3 regions of the Parazoarcus communis genome follow, and region 1 is predicted to be linked to each of the others. Evidence: riboswitches for the same ligand, from Rfam matches in the RefSeq annotation. Region 1 holds a riboswitch; each other region holds the start of a gene.

The links. Region 1 has a riboswitch for cobalamin ahead of CEW83_RS17895 (TonB-dependent receptor domain-containing protein). Riboswitches for the same ligand answer to the same signal wherever they lie in the genome.
Region 2: it holds a riboswitch for cobalamin, as region 1 does, so the genes downstream of both, CEW83_RS12085 (energy-coupling factor ABC transporter permease) here and CEW83_RS17895 (TonB-dependent receptor domain-containing protein) in region 1, are expected to answer to the same signal.
Region 3: it holds a riboswitch for cobalamin, as region 1 does, so the genes downstream of both, CEW83_RS05515 (cobaltochelatase subunit CobN) here and CEW83_RS17895 (TonB-dependent receptor domain-containing protein) in region 1, are expected to answer to the same signal.

The regions. Positions count from the first base shown of each region.
Region 1 covers NZ_CP022187.1:3,916,249-3,919,518, reverse strand. The annotation lists gene CEW83_RS17900 (FecCD family ABC transporter permease) at 1-79, opposite strand, end outside; gene CEW83_RS17895 (TonB-dependent receptor domain-containing protein) at 125-1,972, opposite strand; cobalamin riboswitch at 2,098-2,331, opposite strand; gene cobU (bifunctional adenosylcobinamide kinase/adenosylcobinamide-phosphate guanylyltransferase) at 2,400-2,948, shown strand; gene cobT (nicotinate-nucleotide--dimethylbenzimidazole phosphoribosyltransferase) at 3,002-3,270, shown strand, end outside.
Region 2 covers NZ_CP022187.1:2,634,528-2,637,797, forward strand. The annotation lists gene CEW83_RS12075 (DEAD/DEAH box helicase) at 1-480, shown strand, start outside; gene bluB (5,6-dimethylbenzimidazole synthase) at 554-1,219, opposite strand; cobalamin riboswitch at 1,337-1,563, shown strand; gene CEW83_RS12085 (energy-coupling factor ABC transporter permease) at 1,753-2,379, shown strand; gene cobM (precorrin-4 C(11)-methyltransferase) at 2,384-3,205, shown strand; gene CEW83_RS12095 (sirohydrochlorin chelatase) at 3,202-3,270, shown strand, end outside.
Region 3 covers NZ_CP022187.1:1,191,783-1,195,052, forward strand. The annotation lists gene CEW83_RS05510 (AMP-binding protein) at 1-776, opposite strand, end outside; cobalamin riboswitch at 1,012-1,269, shown strand; gene CEW83_RS05515 (cobaltochelatase subunit CobN) at 1,384-3,270, shown strand, end outside.

The sequences.
Region 1 (3,270 bases):
GCGCCCACCCCAGCGTCAGCGCCGCGACCAGCACCAGCACCAGCGCGACGACGAGCAGGCGGCGACGCCTGCTCGTCATCAGGCCCTCCCCGCCCTTGCGCAATGCCACGGCCTCCATCGGCTGTCAGTGCAGGGCGTAGCGCAGCGCAACGAAGGCATTCGCGCCCTTCGTACCGTAGCCCTGAGCCAGTTCGTAGTCCCTGTCGAGGATGTTGTTCGCACGCAGCTCCACACTCCAGTCAGGCGCCAGCGCATAGTGAACGTATGCGTTGAGCAAGGAATATCCGGCCAGCCGTTTTGCCGACGTGTTGCTCGCCGTTGTGTCGAAGCGCCGGCCCTGCCCGGTCAGCTCCATCCCCCAGGTCCAGGCGCCCGTGCTGCGATCAATGGCCAGCGACGCGCTTTCCTTGGCCCGACGCCCAAGGTAATTGCCGCTATCCTTGTCCTTGGCCTCAAGAAAGTCCACGTTTGCACGCAGACGGTAGCCGTACACCATCGTCGTCAGTCCCAGCTCCACGCCTTCCAGCGTTGCGGTGGCGACGTTGTCCGCGATGCCGGAGCTCCAGTCGATCAGGTTCTTCACCCGGTTGTTGAAATAGGTCGCGCGCACGGAGGTCGCGCCACGCTCCCAGACCAGTCCGAACTCGCGATTGAGCGACTCTTCCGGCTTGAGGTCGGCGTTTCCGCCAAAACAGCCGTAAGAGCCGAAACAAGCCAGCGGATAGTAGAGATCGTTGAAGGTCGGCGCCTTGAACGCGGTGCCGATACTGCCATGCACACGCCACTCAGGCAGGAACTGATAGCCATATGCCGCCGACCCGGTGGTTTCTCCGCCGAATTGCGAGTCATCGTCGTGGCGGACATTGAACTGGACGTTGTGCTTGCCGAGCTGGCCGCCCCAGCCGAGCACCAGCGAATTGGTGTTGCGCTGCGTCTTGGCATACGCGGTGGTCGTGCTCACGTTCTGCTCAAGGTACTCGTATGCGGCCAGCAGCGACCCGCCGGCCAGCGCAACATCGTTTTGCCAGGTGAACTGCGTCTGCGCCGTATCGAACTCGGATGTTGAGGTCGCGGTGGAGTGGTCATGCGAGGTGTCCGCGCTGTAGCCGACCTTGACCGTACTGGCCCAGTCGCCCGTGATCTGGTTGCGCATGTAGACGCTCGCGGTATCGGTCTGCTTATCCAGGTACGAGTCGTAGGTCTTGCCGGCGTCGTACCAGCTGCGGCCATCGGTATGAAACACGGACAGGCCGATCTCGTCGCGCTCGCGAAAGCCCACCGTCAGCGATCCATTGACGTAATTGTTGCGGAAACCATCGTCGTCCTGATCCCTGCCTGCATAAGAGGTGGGCCTGGCATTGATACCGTCGGTGCGGTCCTCACCGACGACCAGACTGTAACGCAGGCGATCCACGCCGCCTGCGACCGCAGCCTCCAGGGAGCGACTGTTCTCGGCGCCGAAGCCAACGCGAACCGACGGCTGAAATCCTTCCTTGCCCTTGCGGGTGAAGATCTGGATCACACCGCCGATTGCGTCCGAACCGTACAGCGCACTCGCCGGCCCGCGCAGGATCTCGACACGATCGATCAGCGCCAGGGGAATCGTTTCGAGCGAGGGGGCGCCATTGGTCGCAGAACCAATACGCATGCCGTCGATCAGCACCAGGGTGTGACCCGAGTTGGCACCGCGAATGTAGATGCTGCTGCTCGCGCCGGCACCGCCGTTGCTCACGACCTGAATGCCGGATCGCGCGGAGAGCAACTCGACGAGGCTCGAATTGCCCGCTGCAGCGATGTCCTCGCGACTGATCACTTCGACACTCGCGAGTGCCTCTGAGGCAATGACCGCTTGCCGGGTGGCCGTGACAACGACCTGATCGAGTTCGGAATCGCCATGCACGGTCTGCGCCTGGCCGAGTACGGGGTAAACGAGTGCGCACGCCGACGCGAGAATGGAAAGCTGGATTTTCATTGTAAAGACTCCCTTCGCCACGGCCCGCGTCCCCGCATACCGTGACTGATTCGCACAAGGACATGCCGGGAGAGAACCGAAGAGAGCCGAAAACGCCGCACCCGTCGCTGCCACCCCGCAGCACATCCGCCATTTCGCATTCGGGCCGGTATCCGGGCTCATGAGCTGTCTGGAGCAACATCCTCCTGACCCGACGCATCGCCTTCCCGGGCATGACCCAGTGGCTTCTCGAGGCGTCTTGCACTCACTTACCGTTGCGGGGGCAGCACAGGCATTGCACGCTTGCGGCGTACGCACCTGTTTCCCGTTTAACCCTGTGGCGAGAGTCGCCGTCGGGCACCACGAACGCGTTGCCCCTTTCAGGGCAGAGGGGGCGGATGATACCGTGTCCGGCTATCCAGTGCACTGCAAGAAGCGAAGCATTCCAATGACCTGCGAACTCATTCTTGGCGGCGCCCGCTCCGGAAAAAGCCGCCACGCCGAACAACGCGCCCACGACAGCGGGCTGCCGGTCACCGTGATTGCCACGGCGGAAGCCGGAGACGAGGAGATGGCCGCACGCATCCGCCGCCACCAGCTCGACCGCCCGCCGCACTTCCACACCGTCGAAGCGCCCGTCCGGCTCGCCGAAACCCTGAAGCAGGAGGCCGCCCCGGGCCGCTGCATCATCGTCGACTGCCTCACGCTGTGGCTGTCGAACCTGCTCATGGAAGCGGACACGCTGGTCTCTGCGCACAGTGCCGACACCCTGCCCCTGTTCAGCCGCGAACGCGACGCGTTGCTCGCCACCCTGCCCGAACTTCCCGGCACCATCGTGCTGGTCGCCAACGAGGTCGGGCTCGGCCTGGTGCCGGAACATCCGCTCGGACGCCTGTTCCGCGACGAAGCCGGACGGCTCAATCAGGCCGTTGCCGAGCGCAGCCAGCGCGTCGTATTCGTCGCCGCCGGCTTGCCGCTGGTGCTGAAGGGTGGCTGAAGCAGCGTGCTAACATCCGCCGCGCTCATCCACACCCTGTTGCGATATCACCAATGAACTTCACCATCCGCGCGCCGGATCAGACGATCGCCCCCCGGCTGCAGCAATGCATCGACACCAAGACCAAGCCGCTGGGCGCACTCGGGCGCCTTGAGGCGCTCGCCCTGCAGATCGGCCTCGTCCAGCAGACCGAGGCCCCCGTTCTGAACCAGCCGCACATCATGGTGTTTGCTGGCGATCATGGCGCGGCGCGCGCAGGCGTTTCGGCCTACCCGCAGGACGTGACCTGGCAGATGGTGGAAAACTTCCTCGCCGGCGGCGC
Region 2 (3,270 bases), 1.3 Mb from region 1:
CTGACCGCAATCGAACGCCTGATGCACCGCAAGGTCGACCGCGCCACGGCCGAAGGCTTCGTGCCCAGCGCCACGGCAGAGCAGTCGCATGACGAAGATCAGCGCCGCGAGCCGATACAGCGCCGCGGTGGCGGTGGCGGTCGTAACAACAACGAACAGCGCCGAAGCAGCGCGCCCGCCGGACGCAGCGATCGTCCCGGCGGCCGTGGTCCCGCAAACGGTGGCCAGCCCGGCAACCGTGGTCCGCAGCGCGCCCGCCCCGAGGCGGACGGCAATCGTGCCCGTCCCGCGCCGCGCCAGGCCGGTGAAGTGGACGGCAATCGCGCCGCCCCCAGTCGCGCCGAACCCAACGGCAACCATGCGGGCAACCGTGGCCGCAGCGAAGTGAATGGCAATCGCGCGCCGCAGGCGTCCGACCGCCGCAATACCGCACCGCGCGCAGCGCTGTTCTCCGCCAGAACGGGGAACGGCAATCGCTGATCACTGATCCGCGCTGCACGACACGTGAAGAAGGCCACCGCAAGGTGGCCTTCTTTTTTTGGAACGAAAGTACTCAATCAGCCGAAGATGGCCACACGTTCTCGGACAATACGTCCTCGATCGGCATGCGCTCGGCCCATTTCTCGATCTCCAGCATCGGCTTCGGGTAGAAGGCCTCGACGTGGCCGATACACAGCACCGCAACCGGGCAGGCGCCTTCGGGCATGGACAGCAGCGTCGCAAGCTTGTCCGGATCGAAGATCGACACCCAGCCCATGCCAAGTCCTTCGGCGCGCGCCGCCAGCCACATGTTCTGAATCGCACAGGCCACCGAGGCCAGATCCATTTCGGGCAAGGTCCGGCGCCCGAACACATGCTTCTCGCGCCCTTCGGCAAGTGCGACCACCAGCACCTCGCCGGCGTCGAGCACGCCTTCGACCTTGAGCTTCATGAAGTCTTCCGCACGCTCGCCAAGCGCCTCGGCAGTGGCAATCCGCTCTTCCTCCACCAGCGCGTGCATGCGCTCGCGCAAGGCGGGGTCGGTGATGCGGATGAAGCGCCAGGGCTGCATGTAACCGACACTCGGTGCATGGTGGGCAGCCCACAGCAGTCGCCGCAGGACTTCGGGATCGACGGCATCCGGCAGGAAGTGGCGCATGTCACGACGTTCGGCGATCACGCGATAAACGGCAGCGATCTCCGCGCTGGAGAAGGCGAGCGAAGCAGTGTTTGAAGGCATGAAATCAGGACTCCGGCAAGCAGGGCTGCAGTGTAGCGCACCGGTGGCCACACACCTTCGTTCCACCCGCTTGCCGTAAGGACAGCTTGCAAACACCCATGAACCTCGACTAAGCTCCGCCCCACATTCGATCCGGGTGCCTTGTCATAAAGTCTTATGACGGGTGAAACGGGAAGTCCGGTGACGCTGATCGCACATGCGCTCAGCCACTCCGGCGCAGCCCCCGCTGCTGTAAGCCTGACGAATCCGCTGCAACACAGATGACCACTGGGTTTCTCCCCGGGAAGGTCGGCGGATGAGGAAGATGGTGAGCCAGAAGACCGGCCCGATCGAGATGAAAGAGATGTGAATCCCGGGGTGAGGGTTCGATCCGACTGCTTGGTCGCGGCCGTATTTTCTTCGTACGCCTCCATGCCAGCCGCATTCGATATTCGTTTTGCGTAGACGTTCGCACGTTCATGGACTGCCCATGCGCGCTTTCGCCTGCCTCCCCGGCTTCAGGTCGCCAGCCAAGCACACGAGGGGAGTTCTTCATGCATATCGAACCGGGTTACGTTTCCACCGCCAAAATCGCTGCCGCCAACATCGCAGCCACCGGACTGCTTGCCAGTCATGCCCTGCCGCTGCTGCGGCAACCGCAACTGATCCTGCGCTCGCTGCTCGCCGCGCTGTTCTTTTCGGTGTTCATGCAGAGCTTCCACCTTGCCGTCGGTCCGTCCGAACTGCATTTCATCGGCGCGATGCCGATGTACCTGATCCTCGGATTCGTGCCCACGCTGCTTGGTTTCGGCATCGGTCTGGCCTTGCAGGGGCTGTTCTTCGAACCCGCCGATCTTGTCCATCTCGGCATCAACACCCTGTCGCTTGCGGTGCCACTGATGCTGGTGCACCACACCGTCGGCAAGCGCTTCGACAGCCTCAGGCTGCGCAACATCATGAAACTCGACGCGGTGTTCTACACCGGCGTAACCGCCATGGTCGGCTTCTGGCTCGCCATTGGCGAAGTGGCCACGCCGCTTGCCGACTGGGCTGCCTTCGCGATTGCCTATGCTCCGCTGGTCGTTCTCGAACCGCTGATCACCTTCAGCCTGATCCGCCTGCTGCAGCCCTATGCCGCCAGCACGGCGATGAAGCTGTGCACCACCCTGCGGGCAGGCTGAGCACATGGGCATCATCTGGTTCGTCGGCGCCGGCCCCGGCGACCCCGACCTGATCACGGTCAAGGGTCGCGGGCTGCTCGAACAGGCGGGCGCGATCCTCTTTGCCGGGTCGCTGGTCGACCAGGCTGCCACGCGCTTTGCCCCACCGGGTTGCGAGATTCGCGACTCCAAGGACATGACGCTGGAGGAGATGAGCGCATGGCTGCTCGACGCCTGCGCCCGACATGCAACGGTGGTGCGCCTGCAGACCGGCGACCCCGGGCTGTATGGGGCGCTGGTGGAGATGACCCGCCCGCTCGACGCCGCCGGCGTGCAGTGGAAGGTCGTGCCGGGCGTGTCTTCGGCGATGGCCGCCGCAGCTGCGGCAGGCGAAACCCTGACCCTGCCTGAAGTCACCCAGACCGTGATTCTCACCCGCGTTGCCGGGCGCACGCCGATGCCTGCAGGCGAAGAGCTCGAGGCGCTGGCAGCGCATCGCAGCACCTTGTGCATCTTTCTGTCGATCACGCTGCTGCATGAAGTCCAGCGTGCGTTGCGCAGCGCCGGATGGTCCGAGGACGCACCCATCGTCGTGGTGCAGAAGGCCAGCTGGCCCGGGGCGGAAAAGATCGTGCGCGGCACGCTCGCCGACATCAAGCGTCGCTGCCAGGACGAGAAGATCGCCTCGCAGGCCATGATCATCGCCAGCCCCGCGCTGGGCGCGCGCGACTGGGCCGATATCGCCCGCTCCAAACTCTACGACCCCGGTTTTTCACACCGTTTCCGCAAAGCCACCCTGATGCAGGACGACGGCACGGAAAGCGCAACCACCGAGATTCCGTCATGAACGATCACACCATCCTCCTCGTCGGCCATGGTTCGCGCAATCGCGAAGGCAACCGCGAGATCCTG
Region 3 (3,270 bases), 1.8 Mb from region 1:
GGTTCCGCATCGAGCTCGCCGGGCGTGAGCACCTTGTCCAGCGTCGGGCACAGCCCGGTCAGCATCTGCGCCAGCGGACGCACACGGTCGAAGGTAATCATCACCCGCGCTTCACAATTGCGCAGAATGCCGCCCTGACGGCGCAGGTGATCCTCGAGTTGTGCAGGGCGTGCCGGCGGATAGATCGGCACCGGCACCGCGCCGGCCATCAGCACGCCATAGAAGCTGCACAGGAAATCCAGCCCGGTCGGCAGCATCAGCGCAACCGCGTGCCCGGGCTGCACCCCTGCCTGCGCCAGCGCTCCGGCGACCCGCGCCGCCGCATCGGCGAGCTGTCGGTAGCTCAGGGTCTCGGTTTCGTCCTCGCTGCGGTAGAAGGTGACGTGGATACGTTCGGGGTGGCGCGCAACATGCCAGTTCAGCACCTCGACCAGCGTCGATGCGTCCTCCGGACTGCCTGCAGTCTGCTCGGGCGTCGCCAGCGCCACCTTGCCGGTCCGCGCCGCCGGCAGCGGGCGGTGCCCGGCGACTTCGAGCGCAGCCAGCAGCTGACGCGGCGTTTCCACCCTCCCCAGCGTATCGTCCGGAAGTCGAACATCGAAGCTGCGCTCCACGCGGGCGAGGAGTTCGACCCGCGCCAGACTGTCGAGGCCCAGGTCGCGGTCGAACTGGCTGTCGAGGCCGGCACGCAACAGCGCCCCCGGCTGGAGCTCGCGGATGACCGTATCGACAAGGTTCAACAAGGCATGGCCATCGTGCTGCGGGTCGGGTTTCAAGAATCTCTCCATGCGTACGTCCCTGCAGACCTCCCCTGATAAAGGCTTGATCCGCGCCGCCAGCGCGTGCCCCGTCTTGCGGGCAAGATGCGGCACCTGCCGCCCTCACCCTGACTACGATGCTCGGCGCGCATGAAGATTCCCCGTGCGCAACGACAGCGACGACGCAGCGGAAGCTCATGCACTGTTCAAGGGGAATCCCGATGTCCTTGACTCGTCCTTCGAACTTGTTAAGCTTGCGGCCTGTTTTTCAGGTGCCTGAACGCAAATCCATTGCGTTCGGGGTAAACGGGAAACGGGTGCGCTCTTGGAGCAATGCCCGTACTGCCCCCGCAACGGTAAGCAGATTCAACCCTTCGGCCGTGCCTCCCGGCATCGGCAGCCACTGCGCAGATCGCGTTCATCGCGGCGTGGGAAGGCGAAGGTGTTTTGTCGAACCCTGGTGTTCGGCAATCTGCGAGTCCGGAGACCGGCCTGAAATCGAGAGAGATGCGCAGTGGCGGGGTGCCACACAGGTTTCGTTTTTATTTTGCCAGCCCCTTCCCCCGGCCGTTTCACGTGATCAATAACAAGCCGCGAGCGGGAGCGCCGCGGCAGGAATTCTTTCATGCCATTTCCGACACGCCCGTTCCGCTGGCCGGGCCTGGGGGCCGCGCTGTGCCTCGCTTTCTTGCTGCTTTCGCAGCCACTGCTGGCCGCTGACAAAAGCGTCCTCGCCATCGTGTCTGACCGTTCCGCACCCACGCTGGTCGCCGGCGCACACGAACTCCTGAGCGCGCGCAAGGGCCAGGTCATCCACATCCGCAGCGTCAGCCAGCTGGCAGAAATGGACGACAGGCAATTGCAGGCCCTGATCGCGGAGCACCAGGCCGTGCTGATGATCGCGGTGTTCGGCGAGCCCGTCGAGCGCCTGCTGAACATGCCTTACCCACAGGGGCAGGCGCGCATGGTGCTGCACAGCGACCGGCGCCTGCTGCCGCTGCAGCACGACCGCAATGGCAGCATCTTCGCCAAGGACATCCCCGAGGCAATCGTCAGCGAGAAGGCGGCCCTGAGCGGCACCGATGAGCTGTCCCGGCTCAAGGCCGCCCAGCCGCGCCATGCAGACTGGCTGCACGCACGCGCGTACTGGGTGAATCGTTCGGTAGACAACGCCGCCAGCCTGCTCGACCTGGTTGCCAGTGGCGGTGTGCGACAGAAACCCGTCACCCTTGTGCCGGCCGTGCGCACCGCCCTGCATGACAAGGGTGGCGTGCGCTGGATGGACGCAGCGGAACTGGGCCGGCAGATCAACCTGAACCGGCGCACCCTGTGGATTCTGGATCACGACACCGGCGACCTTGCAGGCGAATGGGCGCTGCATCAGCAGCTGTGTGCGGCGCAGGACTGGCAGTGCGTGTCGGTACTGGCGGCCTGGGGCCCGCCGAGCGTGAGCGCGGTCGACACCATCGCGGCACTGACGGCGAAGCAGCGCGGCGCAACCGCGATCGTCGCGGTGCAGGATTTCGTCATCGGCGGCGGCGAAGGCCGCGAAACGGTGAGCGCGGCACTGGAAAAGCTCGATGTGCCGGTGATCAAGGCGCTGCGCATGAGCGAATGGAGTGAGGCCGACTGGCAGCTGTCGGATCAGGGCATTCCGCGCGACGCGATCCACTACCGTCTCGCCATGCCCGAACTGCAGGGCGTGAGCCAGCCTCAGGTGGTGGCACTGGCCGAACCCGCACAGCTCGACCCGCTGACCGGCGCGCAGGTCTCGCGCAGCAAGCCTGTGGTGCCCGAGATCGAGCGCCAGGCGCGGCGCCTCAACAACTGGCTGCGGCTGCAGGAAAAGAAGAACGCCGACAAGCGCATCGCCATCGTCTATTACAACCATCCGCCCGGCCGCCACAACATTGGCGCCGACAACCTCAACGTGCCCGAGAGCCTGCTCGACATGCTGCGCAGCCTGAAGGCCGCCGGCTACAAGACCGGCGACCTGCCCGCCGACGGCAAGGCCCTGCTCGATCTGCTGCAGGCCAGCGGCGTGAACCTGCCCGAAGACCGGCAGGCGCTGCAGGACATGTCGAAGCGGGTGCAGACCCTGACGGCGGCAGACTACGAGGCGTGGTTCAAGACCCTGCCCGCCAGCGTTCAGGCGGAGATGGTGAATGGCCCCCTCGGCGCACTGCAGCAACTGATGCAGGATCAGGCGGCGTCGATTGCGGGGCTCGAGTCGATGAGCGAACGTCTGGCGCGAATCGGCCTGCTCAGGCAGCGCATGGAGCGCACCGTCAGCGACCTGCAGCACGCGCTCGACGGCCTGCGGCACAAGGGCCGCCCGCGTGCGCTCGATCTGCTCGCACAGCTCGAAGTGGCCTATCGCAACGCCCTCGATGCGCTGGCCAGGGGCGAGGCACCGCAATGGCAGCCGAGCCAGCAGCTTGCACAGGCGCTGATCGCAATGCAGATCGAGGGTATTCGCGGCTGGGGCGCTGCCCCCGGCAAGGTGATGGTG